Regions from separate parts of the Streptomyces sp. CRN 30 genome, predicted to be linked through region 3. Evidence: riboswitches for the same ligand, from Rfam matches in the RefSeq annotation. Region 3 holds a riboswitch; each other region holds the start of a gene.
What was found. Region 3 has a riboswitch for S-adenosylmethionine ahead of thrC (threonine synthase). Riboswitches for the same ligand answer to the same signal wherever they lie in the genome.
Positions count from the first base shown of each region.

Region 1 (3,785 bases), on a different contig from region 3:
AGCACCACATCCTGGACCGCCCGCGCAACGCCCCGACCCGCACCGCCTTCGGTGTCGCGTGGATCACCTGGTACATGATCGGCCTCATCGGCGGTGGCAACGACCTGGTCGCGACCCACTTCCACATGTCGATCAACGCGGTCACCTGGTTCGTCCGCATCGGGTTCTTCGCCGGACCGGTCATCGCGTTCATCGTCACCAAGCGGATCTGCCTCGGCCTGCAGCGCCGGGACCGCGAGAAGGTGCTGCACGGCCGTGAGACGGGCATCATCAAGCGCCTGCCGCACGGTGAGTTCGTCGAGGTGCACGAGCCGCTCAGCCAGGAGCAGCTGTACACGCTCACCGCGCACGAGCAGTACCAGCCGGCCGCGATCGGCCCCGAGGTCGACGAGAACGGCGTCAAGCGCAAGGTGTCGCCGATCGAGAGGCTCCGCGCCAAGCTCAGCAAGGGCTACTACGGCGAGGAGAACCAGATCGCCAAGCCGACCGTCGAGGAGTACAAGGAGATCACGAGCGGCCACGGCCACCACTGATCGCTGCCTCAGCCACGCCACAGGAAGGGCCCCGTCCGGACACCGGACGGGGCCCTTCCCCGTCTCCGGGGGTGGATAGGGTGGAGGCGTCTTTACTCACTCTCCCCGGAGAGACACACCCAGGAGCGGCTGATGAGCGCTGTGACCCCCGCTGGAGGCGACACCGCGGCGGGCCGCTCCTGGCCCGCCGTACTGAACGGACTGCTCGAGGGGCGGGACCTGACCGCGGACGACACCGCCTGGGCGATGGACCTGATCATGCGCGGCGAGGCGACGGACGCGCAGATCGCCGCCTTCGCGGTGGCGCTGCGCGCCAAGGGCGAGACCGTCGAGGAGATCTCCGGCTGCGTGCGGGCGCTGTACGAACACGCCAACGTCATCCAGGTGCCGGGGAGGACGGTGGACATCGTCGGCACCGGCGGGGACGGCGCGAAGACGGTCAACATCTCCACCATGTCGTCGATCGTCGTCGCCGGCACCGGCGCGAAGGTCGTCAAGCACGGCAACCGCGCCGCCTCCTCGGCCTCCGGGGCCTCGGACGTCCTGGAGGAGCTCGGCGTCAACCTGCAGCTGACCCCGCGGCGGGTGGCGCAGGTGGCGGAGGAGGCCGGGATCACCTTCTGCTTCGCGGTGAAGTTCCACCCGGCGCTGCGCCATGTGGCCGCCGCCCGCGGCCAGATGGGCATCCGCACGGTGTTCAACTTCCTCGGCCCGCTGGCCAACCCGGCACAGGTGCAGGCGCAGGCGGTGGGCGTCGCCGACCCGCGGATGGCGCCGATCATGGCGGGCGTCTTCGCCCGGCGCGGCCACTCCTCCCTGGTCTTCCGCGGCGACGACGGCCTCGACGAGCTGACCACCACGGCCACGTCCCGGGTGTGGGTCGTGCGCGCGGGCGAGGTGACGGAGGAGTCCTTCGACCCGCGCGACGTCGGCCTGGACCTGGTGCCGGTCGAGGCGCTGCGGGGCGCGGACGCCTCGTACAACGCCGACGTGGCGCTCCGTCTGCTGAACGGTGAGGAGGGCCCCGTACGGGACGCCGTCCTGCTCAACTCGGCGGCGGCCCTGGTGGCCCTGGAGCCGGGCGCCGGCACGCTGGCCGAGCAGATCCGCGCGGGCATGGACGAGGCCGCCGAGTCCATCGACTCCGGCGCGGCGAAGCGGACCCTGGAACGCTGGGTGGCCGCCAGCAACGCGTAGCGCCCAGCTGTTCGTCGTCCCGCGATCCGGACACGGGTTGCGGGACGACGATCACTTCACGTACGTTCCCGTACCAGGTCATGAGCGACAGTCATGAGGCCCCGGCCGACTGTCCGGCAACCCTCCGTCCGTGGCGGGGTGCCCCGGGTGAAGACCAGGCCGCAGGCAGCGAGGTCTGCGGCAAGCGCGGACCCCTCGCGCACTTCTCGGTAAGTGCGGGGCCAGGGGTCCTGGTCCTCGAGGAGCCTTCTGTTGAGCAAGCGAATGCGATAGGGCCGCAGAGCCCCGCCTCCGCACACCCTTTTTCTTCTCGTCCGCGCTCGAGCGCCCCCGCTCGCGCGGTGAGTTCCGTCTGCTCGCACAGGAGTGCACCCATGTCTGTCTCCACCGTTGCCGCCGACCAGTCCATTTGTACTCCGCTGCCCGTTCTGGGCCGGGATGTCACCGTCCCGCTCGTCACCGGCGGCGAGGTCACCTACGCCGCGCTCGACTACGCCGCGAGCGCCCCGGCCCTCCAGCGGGTGTGGGACGACGTGGCGGCCTACGCCCCGTACTACGGCAGCGTGCACCGGGGCGCCGGGTACCTGTCGCAGCTGTCGACGGACCTCTTCGAGAACGCCAGGGTGACGGTCGCGGAGTTCCTGGGCTGCCGCGAGGAGGACGAGATCGTCTTCACGCGCTCCACCACCGACTCGCTGAACCTGCTGGCCACCGCGCTCCCCGCCGGCTGCCAGGTGTTCGTCTTCGAGACCGAGCACCACGCCTCGCTGCTGCCCTGGCGAGACGCCCGGGTGACGTACCTGGACGCCCCGCGCACCCCGGACGAGGCCGTCGCCACCCTGGAGCGCGCCCTGGCCGCCCGCGTCCCCCAGGGCCCCGCGCTGGTGTGCGTCACCGGCGCCTCCAACGTCACCGGAGAGCTGTGGCCGGTGCGCGAGCTGGCCGCCGCCGCGCACGCGCACGGCGCGCGCATCGTGCTGGACGCCGCGCAGCTCGCCCCGCACCACCCGGTGTCCGTGCGTGACCTGGACGTCGACTGGGTGGCCTTCTCCGGGCACAAGCTGTACGCGCCCTTCGGCTCCGGGGTCCTCGCCGGGCGCGCCGATTGGCTGCGCGAGGCCGAGCCCTACCTGGCGGGCGGCGGCGCCTCCCGCACCGTCTCGCGCCGCGCGGACGGCGGCGTGGACGTCGAGTGGCACGAGGGGGCCGCCCGCCACGAGGCCGGCTCCCCGAACGTCATCGGCGCCTACGCCATCGCCTCCGCCTGCAAGGCGCTCACCGAGGAGGGCTTCGACCGTCTCGTGGCCCGCGAGCGGCACCTGGTCGAGAAGGTGCGCACGGGGCTCACCGCGGTTCCCGGGGTGCGGATCCTGTCGCTGTTCGGCGACGACGCCCCGCGCGTGGGGGTCCTCTCCTTCGTCGTCGAGGGCTGGAACAGCTCGCACTTCGCCGCCGCGCTCTCCGCCGAGTACGGCATCGGCGTCCGCGACGGCCTGTTCTGCGCCCACCCGCTGGTGCGCACGCTGCTCGGCACCGCGCCCGGGGCGCAGGGGGAGTGCGGGGCGCCCGAGGCCGCGCCCGGCGAGAAGTCGCTCAACGCCATCCGCGTGAGCTTCGGCGCGGGCACGCCCGACGAGCACGTGGAGCGGTTCACGGCCGCGGTCGCCGAGCTCGTGCGGGACGGTGCCAAGTGGGGCTACCGGACGGAGAACGGGCGCTGCGTGCCCGACACCGCCGCGTGAGCCGCCGGGACGGTCAGCGGGGCGGGCAACGGGGCCGTCACGGAGGCGGGCGCCGGTAGCCGGGCGCCCAGCAGGATCATCCGCAGGGCGCGCTCGGTGGCGTCGGTGAGCAGTTCGGAGGCGCGGACCAGGGCCTCGGCCAGGGCCATCGGCGCGGGCAGGATGCCGTGACAGGCGTCCACGCCCGGTACGTCGTGGGCGCCCTCGCCGAGGGTGCCCGCCAGCGCCAGCACCGGCCGCCCGTGCAGCTTGGCGCGCCGGGCCACCTCGGCCGGGACCTTGCCGCGGGGCGTCTGGTGGTCCAGGGCGCCCT
Region 1 covers NZ_JAVRHI010000138.1:20,304-24,088, forward strand. Annotated here, with positions in the region: gene UW392_RS13245 (cytochrome bc complex cytochrome b subunit) at 1-533, shown strand, start outside; gene trpD (anthranilate phosphoribosyltransferase) at 666-1,730, shown strand; SAM riboswitch class IV at 1,807-1,923, shown strand; gene UW392_RS13255 (aminotransferase class V-fold PLP-dependent enzyme) at 2,105-3,472, shown strand; gene UW392_RS13260 (glycerate kinase) at 3,427-3,785, opposite strand, start outside.
Region 1: another riboswitch for S-adenosylmethionine. It lies ahead of UW392_RS13255 (aminotransferase class V-fold PLP-dependent enzyme); the one in region 3 lies ahead of thrC (threonine synthase).

Region 2 (3,785 bases), on a different contig from region 3:
ATTCTTGGTTTCCGACCGCGTGATCAGCGCCGCGTTCCCCAACTGTACCGCGCTCAACCACATGGAATTGCCCCCTCCGCTTCTCTCACGGAGGGGGCAATTCGGGGGAACGGTGGGTGACGGATCAGCCGCCGGCGACCGCGGGGATGATCGAGACGCCGGCCCCGTCCGGGGTGGCCGTCTCCAGACCCTGCTCGAATCGGACGTCGTCGTCGTTGACGTACACGTTGACGAACCGCCGCAGCTTGCCCTGGTCGTCGAGAACCCGCCCGGAAATCCCGGTGTGGTTCTTCTCCAGGTCGGCGATGACCTCGCCGAGGGTGGCCCCTTCGGCGGTCACTTCGGCCTGCCCGCCGGTGTACGTACGCAGGATGGTCGGGATGCGGACAGAGACACTCACTTGAAACCTCCGGTCAGGGGGATCTGCCTAGGGGTGCGGGGAACTGCGCGGCGCTACGCCAGCCCCGCCGCACGGAAGGAGTCGAGGTTCGGCCGGATCGTCGCCGTGAGCCCCGTGTCGGCGACCGCGTCCAGCGTCTTCAGACCGTCCCCGGTGTTGAGCACCACGGTGGTGAGCGACGGGTCGAGGACACCCGCCTCGATCAGCTTCTTCGTCACGCCCACCGTGACCCCGCCCGCGGTCTCCGCGAAGATCCCTTCCGTCCGCGCCAGCAACTTGATCGCCTCGACGACCTGCTCGTCCGTGACGTCCTCCACCGCGCCGCCGGTGCGGCGGGCGATGTCGAGGACGTACGGCCCGTCGGCCGGGTTGCCGATGGCCAGCGACTTGGCGATGGTGTTCGGCTTCTGCGGGCGGACCACGTCGTGGCCGGCCTTGAACGCGGTGGAGACCGGCGAGCACCCCTCGGCCTGGGCACCGAAGATCTTGTACGGCCTGTCCTCGACGAGCCCCAGCTCGATCAGTTCCTTCAGACCCTTGTCGATCTTCGTGAGCTGGGAGCCGGAGGCGATGGGCACGACGAGCTGGTCGGGAAGGCGCCAGCCGAGCTGCTCGCAGATCTCGTACGCGAGGGTCTTGGACCCCTCCGCGTAGTAGGGGCGGAGATTGACGTTGACGAAGCCCCAGCCCTCGCCGGCCGGGTCGCCGATCAGCTCGGAACAGAAGCGGTTGACGTCGTCGTAGTTGCCCTCGATGCCGACCAGCTCGCCGCCGTAGATCGCGGCCATGACGACCTTGCCCTGCTCCAGGTCGTGCGGGATGAACACGCAGGAGCGCAGACCGGCGCGGGCGGCGGCGGCGCCGACGGCGCCGGCCAGGTTGCCGGTGGAGGAGCAGGAGAGGGTGGTGAAGCCGAAGGCGCGCGCCGCCTCCAGTGCCTGCGCCACGACCCGGTCCTTGAAGGAGTGCGTCGGGTTGCCGGAGTCGTCCTTGACGTAGAGACCGCCGGTGACGCCCAGCTCGGCGGCGAGGCGGTCGGCCTGGACGAGCTTGGTCCAGCCCGGGTTGATGTTGGGCTTGTCGGCGACGTCCGCCGGGACGGGCAGCAGCGGCGCGTAACGCCAGATGTTCGCGGGGCCCGCTTCGATGCGCGCGCGGAGCTTCTCCGTGTCGTACGAGGAGAAGTCGTAAGCGATCTCCAGCGGGCCGAAACACTCCTCGCAGGCGAAGACCGGGCCGAGGGGCACGCGGTGGCCGCATTCCCGGCAGGAGAGCGCCGCGGCGGGGCCGAGATCGACGGAGGCGGCGGGAGTGGTGGTGCTTTCGGCAGTCTGCACAGCCATGGAGGCGAGGCCCTTTCTCCTCATCTTCCTCACGACGCACTTCGCCGTGAGACGGATTTGGCACCTTCCCGAGCCGGGAGCCTCGCGTCTTCACGAGTACCGACTGGAGGGTTGCCGGGGCTTCATCGGGCCGTGTCCCTCTGCCCCTCTGGATGAGCTGTATGTGGTTGTCAGCGGCGGCCACCCCCGACATGCGATGGTCATCCGCGTTGTTCAAGACTGTAACCGAAGGCCAGGACAGTTGAGATAGTCGTCCGATGCGCGAGATGGATCACATATGCGACGCCTGACCCGCTGACCGTGATCCACAACAGGGAGGAGCCGCAGACCGTGCTGGAAGAAGTCGAGCGCTGGCTCAGTGCACGCTCCTGGTCCGTGACCGACCGTCCGCTCCACCAGATACTGGCCGCCAAGCAGCGCACCGGCCAGCGGGTCAGCGTCGTGCTGCCCGCGCTGAACGAGGAGGAGACCGTCGGCGACATCGTCGCGGCCGTCCGCCACGACCTGATGTGCCAGGTACCGCTGGTCGACGAGATCGTCGTGATCGACTCCGGGTCGACCGACGCCACGTCGAAGGTGGCCGCGGCGGCCGGCGCCCGCGTCGTGCACCGCGACGAGATCCTGCCGCGCCTCGCGCCCGTCCCCGGCAAGGGCGAGGTGCTGTGGCGGTCACTGCTGGTGACGAGCGGGGACATCGTGGCGTTCGTCGACGCCGACCTCAAGGAGTTCTCGTCCGACTTCGTCACGGGGATCGTCGGCCCGCTGCTGACCGACCCGGACGTGCACCTGGTCAAGGCCATGTACGACCGTCCGCTGCGCGGCGCCGCCGGGCAGGGCGGCCGGGTCACCGAGCTGATGGCCCGCCCGCTGCTGAACATGCACTGGCCGCGGCTGGCCGGTTTCGTGCAGCCGCTCGGCGGCGAGTACGCGGCCCGCCGCTCGCTCCTGGAGCGGCTGCCGTTCCCCGTCGGCTACGGGGTGGAGCTGGGCATGCTGGTGGACGCGCTGCACCTGGTGGGCCTGGACGCCCTCGCCCAGGTCGACGTCGGGGTGCGCAGGCACCGGCACCAGGACGGGCAGGCGCTGGGCCGGATGGCCGCCGCGATCTACCGGACCGCGCAGCTCAGGCTGGCCCGGGGCCATCTGGTCCGGCCGGCGCTGACGCAGTTCGAGCGAGGTGCGCAGGGGTTCGAGCCGCGGACGTTCTCGGTGGACACCGAGGAACGCCCGCCGATGCTGGAGATCGCCGAGTACGCGGAGCGCAAGGTCGCGTGAACGTACGTTTGAGCTGTTGGCGGCCGGGCTAGTTTGAGTCGTATGGCTTCCTCGGCTTCCGCTTCTTCTTCGTCCGCTTCGTCCGCGTCCTTCGGTGCCGCTCAGGTGCTGGTGGCCTCCAATCGGGGCCCCGTGTCGTACGAGGTCGGGGGGGACGGTTCGCTGCGCGCCAAGCGGGGCGGCGGCGGACTGGTCTCCGGGCTGTCGGCGATCGGACCGGACGCGGGTGCGCTGTGGGTGTGCTCGGCGCTGTCCGACGGCGACCGCGAGGCGGTGCGGCGCGGGGCGGGCGAGGACGGCGTACGGATGCTGGACATCCCCGCCGACGTGCACAGCGACGCGTACAACGGCATCGCCAACTCCGTGCTGTGGTTCGTCCACCACATGCTGTACCAGACGCCGGTGGAGCCGGTCTTCGACGCGGAGTTCCGCCGGCGGTGGGACTCCTACGTGGCGTTCAACCGGGCGTTCGCCGAGGCGCTGGCCGAGGAGGCCGCCGAGGGCGCGGTCGCGCTGGTGCAGGACTACCACCTGACGCTGGTGCCGGGCATGCTCAGGGAGTTGCGGCCCGATCTCCGCATCGGCCACTTCTCGCACACGCCGTGGGCGCCGGTGGAGTACTTCCGGATGCTGCCCGACGACATCGCCGAGCAGGTGCTGCGCGGGATGCTGGGCGCGGACCGGCTGGGGTTCCTCACCCACCGCTGGGCAGACGCGTTCACCGCGTGCTGCGACGCGCTGGTGGGCGGGCTCGGCTCCACCGAGGT
Region 2 covers NZ_JAVRHI010000535.1:23,984-27,768, reverse strand. Annotated here, with positions in the region: gene UW392_RS62365 (ubiquitin-like small modifier protein 1) at 125-400, opposite strand; gene thrC (threonine synthase) at 454-1,743, opposite strand; SAM riboswitch class I at 1,761-1,902, opposite strand; gene UW392_RS62355 (glucosyl-3-phosphoglycerate synthase) at 2,074-3,018, shown strand; gene UW392_RS62350 (trehalose-6-phosphate synthase) at 3,061-3,785, shown strand, end outside.
Region 2: another riboswitch for S-adenosylmethionine. It lies ahead of thrC (threonine synthase); the one in region 3 lies ahead of thrC (threonine synthase).

Region 3 (3,785 bases):
GGGGCCCACGGCGTGTGCGAGAAGTGCCCGATGCGCAGGTCGGGGCGGAGCTCGCGGAGCATCCGGGGCACCAGCACCAGGTGGTAGTCCTGCACGAGCACCGACGCGCCCTCGCCCGCCTCCTCGGCGAGCGCCTCGGCGAACGCGCGGTTGTACGCCTCGTACGAGGCCCACTGCCGCCGGAACTCGCCGTCGAAGACCGGTTCCAGCGGCGTCTGGTACAGCATGTGGTGGATGAACCAGAGCACCGAGTTGGCGACGCCGTTGTACGCGTCGGCGTGCACGTCGGCGGCGATGTCCAGCATGCGGACGCGCTGACCGCCGGTGTCGTCGGGGGACAGGGCGCCGCCGGTGCGCCGTACCGCCTCGCGGTCGCCGTCGCCCAGTGCCGCGCACACCCATACGGCGTCGGCGTCCGGGCCGATCGCCGACAGGCCGGACACCAGGCCGCCGCCGCCACGTCTGGCGGAGAGGTCGCCCGACTCGTCGAGCGTGTACGAGACGGGGCCGCGGTTGGACGCGACGAGGACGCGGGCGCCGGTGGAGGTTGCTGCGGAAGCCATACGCCTCAACCTAGCCCGAGGCCGGAAGACTCAAACGTATGTCTCATCCGTATACATCCCCTCCACGGCGGCCCGCCGCCTACGCCGCTCTGCGCGCCGCGTACTCCTCGATCTCCGCCATCGGCGGCCGCTCCTCGGTGTCCACCGAGTAGGTGCGCGGCTCGAAGCCGTCCTCGCCCCGCTCGAACTGGGTGAGCGCGGGGCGGACGAGGTGGCCGCGGGCCAGCCGCAGCTGGGCCGTGCGGTAGATCGCGGCGGCCATCCGGCCGAGCGCCTGCCCGTCCTGGTGGCGGTGGAGGCGGACACCCACGTCGACCTGGGCGAGGGCGTCCAGGCCCACCAGGTGCAGCGCGTCGACCAGCATGCCCAGCTCCACGCCGTACCCGACCGGGAACGGCAGCCGCTCCAGGAGCGAGCGGCGGGCCGCGTACTCGCCGCCGAGCGGCTGGACGAAGCCCGCGAGCTGCGGCCAGTGCATGTTGAGCAGCGGGCGGGCCATCAGCTCGGTGACCCGGCCGCCCTGCCCGGCCGGAAGGCCGGCGGAGGAGGTGAGCGGCCGGTCGTACATCGCCTTGACCAGGTCGACGCCGGGGTCGGTGAGCAGCGGGCCCACGATGCCCAGGACGAAGTCGGACGAGAACTCCCTGAGGTCCGCGTCGACGAAACAGACGATGTCCCCGTGGGTGACGAGCAGGGAGCGCCACAGCACCTCGCCCTTGCCGGGCACGGCCGGCAGCCGGGGCAGGATCGCGTCGCGGTGGACGACTCTCGCGCCCGCCGCGGCGGCCACCTCCGAGGTGCGGTCGGTCGACCCCGAGTCGACGACGACGATCTCGTCGACGAGCGGGGTGCGCTCCACGAGGTCACGGCGGATCGCGGCGACGATCCCGCCGACCGTCGCCTCCTCGTTGAGCGCGGGCAGGACGACACTGACCGACTGGCCCGTGGCCCGTTTCGCGGCCATGACCCGGTGCAGCGGGCGGTCGTTCACGGACCAGGAGCGGGTGCTCAGCCAGCGCTCGACTTCTTCCAGCACAGCCTGCGGCTCCTCCCTTTTTCGATCACACAGGACGTACGTGTGATCCATCTCGCGGTGCGGACGACTCCCTCAACTGTCCTGGCCGTCGGTTACAGTCTTGAACAACGCGGATGACCATCGCATGTCGGGGGTCACCGCTGTTCACAACCGAATACCGCTCATCCAGAGGGGCAGAGGGACACGGCCCGTTGAAGCCCCGGCAACCCTCCAGCCGGCTCTCGTAGCGATCACTGACGGTCATTGGCGACTGTTGATCGACTCCGCGGGGCTCCCGGCTAGGGAAGGTGCCAAATCCGTCTCACGGCGAAGTGCGTCGTGAGGAAGATGAGGAGAAAGGGCCTCGCCTCCATGGCTGCGCAGACAGTTGCAAGCACCACCGAATCCGGTGTCACCACCCCCTCCCCCGTGGATCTCGGCCCCGCCGCCGCGCTGTCCTGTCGCGAGTGCGGCCACCGCGTCCCGCTCGGCCCGGTCTTCGCCTGCGAGGAATGCTTCGGACCGCTGGAGATCGCCTACGACTTCTCCGCGTACGACACCGAGGAACTGCGCCGGCGCATCGAGTCCGGCCCCGCGAACATCTGGCGTTACGCGCCCCTGCTGCCCGTCCCGGCCGACGTAGCCGGGAAGCCGAACCTCAACCCCGGCTGGACCAAGCTCGTCAAGGCCGACAATCTGGCCCGTGAGCTCGGTGTGACCGGTGGGCTCTACGTGAAGGACGACTCCGGCAACCCGACCCACTCCTTCAAGGACCGGGTCGTCGCCCAGGCCCTGGAGGCCGCGCGCGCCTTCGGCTTCACCACCCTCTCCTGCTCCTCCACGGGCAACCTGGCCGGCGCCGTCGGCGCGGCCGCCGCCCGGGCCGGCTTCCGCTCCTGCGTGTTCATCCCGCACGACCTGGAGCAGGGCAAGGTCGTCATGGCCGCCGTCTACGGCGGTGACCTCGTCGGCATCGAGGGCAACTACGACGACGTCAACCGCTTCTGCTCCGAGCTCATCGGCGACCCGGCGGGCGAGGGCTGGGGCTTCGTCAACGTCAACCTGCGGCCGTACTACGCCGAGGGCTCCAAGACGCTGGCGTACGAGATCTGCGAGCAGCTCGGCTGGAAGCTCCCCGACCAGATCGTCGTCCCGATCGCCTCCGGCTCCCAGCTCACGAAGATCGACAAGGGGCTGCAGGAGCTCATCAGGCTCGGGCTCGTCGAGGACCGGCCGTACAGGATCTTCGGCGCGCAGGCCGAGGGCTGCTCGCCGGTGTCGGTGGCCTACAAGGACGGCCACGACGTCGTCCGTCCGCAGAAGCCGGACACCATCGCCAAGTCGCTCGCCATCGGCAACCCGGCCGACGGCCCCTACGTCCTCGACATCGCGCGCCGTACGGGCGGTGCGGTGGAGGACGTGGACGACGCGGAGATCGTGGACGCGATCAAGCTGCTCGCACGCACCGAGGGCATCTTCGCCGAGACGGCGGGCGGGGTGACCGTCGGTGTCACCCGCAAGCTGATCAAGAGCGGTCTGCTCGACCCGGAGAAGACGACCGTCGTCCTCAACACCGGCGACGGCCTCAAGACGCTGGACGCGGTGGCCGACACCGGGCTCACCGCGACGATCCGCCCCAGCCTCGACGCGTTCCACGAGGCCGGTCTCGCGTAGCCGCTCCGCCCGGCCGCCCCTTCACACGACTTCGCGCCCTCGGGGGCGCCGCCCCACCAGCTTCAGGAGGTTCCACCCATGAGCGTCACCGTCCGCATCCCCACGATCCTGCGCACCTACACCGGCGGCAAGGCGGAGGTGAGCGCCGAGGGAACGACGCTCGCCGAGGTCCTCGCCGACCTGGAGAAGAACCACACGGGCATCGGCGCCCGCGTCCTGGACGACCAGGGCAAGCTGCGCCGTTTCGTGAACGTGTACGTCAACGACGACGACGTCCGTTTCGAGCAGGGCCTGGAGACGGCGACCCCCGACGGGGCGGGCGTTTCGATCATTCCGGCCGTCGCCGGCGGCTGATCATTATCACTGGTAACTCGGGTGACCGAGAGTTTCCGGAATTGCCCCTTCCGTAAGAGAAACGGAGGGGGCAATTCTGCATGGTTGAGCACGGTACAGTTGGGGAACCCGGTTCGTTTCTCACATGAGATGCGGAGTCGGCGCATATGAGTTCCCGGGTTCCTGCCCGACGCGATGCA
Region 3 covers NZ_JAVRHI010000165.1:903-4,687, reverse strand. Annotated here, with positions in the region: gene UW392_RS16310 (trehalose-6-phosphate synthase) at 1-563, opposite strand, end outside; gene UW392_RS16305 (glucosyl-3-phosphoglycerate synthase) at 643-1,599, opposite strand; SAM riboswitch class I at 1,758-1,933, shown strand; gene thrC (threonine synthase) at 1,951-3,252, shown strand; gene UW392_RS16295 (MoaD/ThiS family protein) at 3,331-3,606, shown strand.

Region 4 (3,785 bases), on a different contig from region 3:
CCGGTTCGACGTGCTGCTCGACCCGCTGGACCTGGACGCCCGGCTGGCCCGCGCCGACCTGGTGCTGACCGCCGAGGGCGCCCTGGACCACCAGACGCCGCGCGGAAAGATCCCGGCCGAGGTCGCCCGCCGCGCCAAGCTGCACGGGCGTCCGGTGCTGGCGCTGGCCGGCACCCTCGGCGAAGGCGCGTACGACGTACCGGGCGTCGATGCCTGCCACGGCATCCTGCCCGCGCCGATGGCACTGGCGGAGGCGCTGCTGCGGGGTGCCGAACTCGTCACGGACGCCACCGAGCGGGCGCTGCGGATGATCGTCCTCGGCGCGCGGCTACCGGCTCAGGCGGCCGCGGCGGCGGAGGTGTCGGGGACGCAGCGGCCGTCCTCGGTGCGGTAGTTCCAGCGGGCGCCGTCGCGGACCAGTTCCTTCACGGCCGTCACGAACCGTTCGACGTGCTCGTCCGGGGTGCCCGCGCCGAAGCTGACCCGGACGGCGTTGAGGGACTTCTCGCCGGGCGCGGCCTCGGGGGCGCCGCACTCGCCCTGCGTCTGCGGGTCGCTGCCGAGCAGGGTGCGCACCAGCGGGTGGGCGCAGAAGAGGCCGTCGCGGACGCCGATGCCGTACTCGGCGGAGAGGGCGGCGGCGAAGTGGGAGCTGTTCCAGCCGTCGACGACGAAGGAGAGGACGCCGACGCGGGGCGCGTCGGCGCCGAAGAGCGAGAGGACCCGCACCTCGGGCACCTCGGCGAGGCCCTCGCGGACCGTGCGGATCAGGTGCTCCTCGCGGGCGAGGAGCGTCTCGAACCCGGCCTCGGTGAGCGCCTTGCAGGCGGAGGCGATGGCGTAGGCGCCGATGACGTTGGGCGACCCGGCCTCGTGGCGGGCGGCGCTGTCGTGCCACTCGACGTCCACACCGCCGTCGGCACGGCGGCTGACCCGGCGGCTCGCGCCGCCGCCGGCGAGGTAGGGCTCGGCCTCGGAGAGCCAGTCGGCGCGGCCGGCCAGCACCCCGGAGCCGAAGGGCGCGTACAGCTTGTGCCCGGAGAAGGCGACCCAGTCCACGTCGAGGCCGGCGAGGTCCACCGGGTGGTGCGGGGCGAGCTGGGCGGCGTCCAGGACGATCCGGGCGCCGTGGGCGTGGGCGGCGGCGGCCAGCTCGCGCACCGGCCACAGCTCGCCGGTGACGTTGGAGGCGCCGGTGACGCAGACCAGCGCGGGGCCGTACGGCTCGCGGGCGGCGAGGGCGCGCTCCAGGGTCTCGACGGCCTGCGCCGGGGTGCGCGGGGCGTCGAGGTAGGTGACGTCCGCGTTCCTCCAGGGCAGCAGCGAGGCGTGGTGCTCGGTCTCGAAGACGAAGACCCGGCAGCCGGCCGGGAGGGCGGCGGCGAGCAGGTTGAGGGAGTCGGTGGTGGACCGGGTGAAGACGACCTGGTCGCCGGTGCGGCAGCCGAGGAACTCCGCGACGGTCCGGCGGGCGTTCTCGAACAGGTCGGTGGAGAGCTGCGAGAGGTACCCGGCGCCCCGGTGGACGCTGCCGTAGTAGGGCGCGTAGGCGGCGACGTCGTCCCAGACGCGCTTCAGGGCCGGGGCGCTGGCCGCGTAGTCGAGGGCCGCGTAGGTGACCTCGCCGCCGGTGACGAGCGGCACGGTGACGTCGGCGCCGAGGACGGCCAGCGGGGCGGAGACAGCGGTGGGTGCGGACATGACGGGACTCCCGTGAGAATTCGGGCGCGGCGAGGCACGGCACGCGCCGGAAGAGAAGAAGAAGGGTGTGCGGAGGCGGGGCTCTGCGGCCCTAGCGCATTCGCTTGCTCACGGAAGGCTCCTCGACGACCAGGACCCCTGGCCCCACACTTCTGGAAGTGTGCGAGGGGTCCGCGCTTGCCGCAGACCTCGCTGCCTGCGGCCTGGTCTTCACCCGGGGCACCCCGCCACGGACGGAGGGTTGCCGGACAGTCGGCCGGGGCCTCATGACTGTCACTCATGACCTGGGGACGAACGTAAGCGAAAAGATCGACGTCCCGCAACCCGTGTCCGGATCGCGGGACGTACACCGCACGGGGCCGTCGGGCGGACCGACGGCCTCCGAGGCGGCCGTCAGGCGTTGGTCGCGGCCACCCACCGGTCCAGGACGCTCTTGGCCGCGCCGGAGTCGACCGACACCGCGGCCCGCTCGATGGCGGCCCCGATGCGGTCCGTCAGCGGGCCGTCGCCGCGCTCCAGCGCGACCAGGGCCGCCGCCGAGTTGAGCAGGACGGCGTCCCGTACGGGGCCCGTCTCGCCGTTCAGCAGCCGCCGGGCCACGTCGGCGTTGTACGACGCGTCGGCGCCGCGCAGAGCCTCGACGGGCACCAGCTCGATGCCCACGTCCCGCGGGTCGAAGGTCTCCTCGGTCACCTTGCCGTCGCGCACCGTCCAGACCCGGGACGTGGCCGTGGTCGTCAGCTCGTCCAGCCCGTCGTCGCCGCGGAAGACCAGTGAGGAGTTGCCGCGCTCGGCGAAGACCCCGGCGATGATGGGTGCCATCCGGGCGTCGGCGACGCCGATGGCCTGGGAGCGGACGTTGGCCGGGTTGGTGAGCGGACCGAGGAAGTTGAACACCGTCCGCACGCCCAGCTGTCCGCGGGCCGCCGCGACGTGGCGCAGCGCGGGGTGGAACTTCACGGCGAAGCAGAAGGTGATCCCGGCTTCCTCGGCGACCTCGGTGACGCGCCGCGGCGTCAGGTCGAGATTGACGCCGAGCTTCTCCAGGACGTCCGAGGCGCCGGACGCCGAGGAGGCGGCGCGGCTGCCGTGTTTGACGACCTTCGCCCCGGTGCCGGCGACGACGATCGCCGACATGGTGGAGATGTTGACGGTCTTGGCGCCGTCGCCGCCGGTGCCGACGATGTCGACGGTGTCGCCGGGGACCTGGATGACATGGGCGTGCCCGTACATCGCGCGGACCAGGCCGCCGATCTCGTCGACGGTCTCGCCCTTGGCGCGCAGGGCCACCGCGAACCCGGCGATCTGCGCGTCGGTGGCCTCGCCGCGCATGATGACGTCCATCGCCCACGCGGTCTCGTCCGCGGAGAGGTCCCGGCCGTCCAGCAGTCCGTTCAGCAGCACGGGCCAGGAGCGGCCCGCCGCGGTGTCGCCTCCAGCGGGGGTCACAGCGCTCATCAGCCGCTCCTGTGAAAGTGGGAAGAGAACCCGCGCGGGAGGAGATCCCGCGCGGGCAAGACGTGGGTCCACCTTATCCAGCCCGGGGGCGCGACGAAGGGCCCCGTCCGAACACCGGACGGGGCCCTTCGCTGTCGTGTGGCGACGCAGGAGGATCAGTGGTGGCCGTGGCCGCTGGTGATCTCCTTGTACTCGTCTACGGTCGGCTTCGGAATCTGGGACTCCTCGCCGTAGTAGGACTTGCTCAGCTTGACGCGGAGCTTCTCCACGCCGCCGGCCTTCCGCTCGACGCCGTTCTCGTCGACGGCCGGGCCGATCTCGGCCGGCTTGTACTGCTCGTGCGCGGTGAGCGAGTACATCTGCTCCTGGCTGAGCGGCTCGTGCACCTCGATGAACTCACCGTGCGGCAGGCGCTTGATGATGCCCGACTCGCGGCCGTGCAGCACCTTCTCCTTGTCCCGGCGCTGGAGGCCGAGGCAGATCCGCTTGGTGACGACGAAGGCGATGACCGGGCCGACGAAGAAGCCGATCCGGACGAACCAGGTGACCGCGTTGATCGACAGGTGGAAGTGGGTGGCGAAGATGTCGTTGCCACCACCGACCAGCATGATCATGTACGCGGTGAC
Region 4 covers NZ_JAVRHI010000295.1:28,988-32,772, reverse strand. Annotated here, with positions in the region: gene UW392_RS31365 (glycerate kinase) at 1-394, shown strand, start outside; gene UW392_RS31360 (aminotransferase class V-fold PLP-dependent enzyme) at 337-1,701, opposite strand; SAM riboswitch class IV at 1,870-1,986, opposite strand; gene trpD (anthranilate phosphoribosyltransferase) at 2,095-3,159, opposite strand; gene UW392_RS31350 (cytochrome bc complex cytochrome b subunit) at 3,315-3,785, opposite strand, start outside.
Region 4: another riboswitch for S-adenosylmethionine. It lies ahead of UW392_RS31360 (aminotransferase class V-fold PLP-dependent enzyme); the one in region 3 lies ahead of thrC (threonine synthase).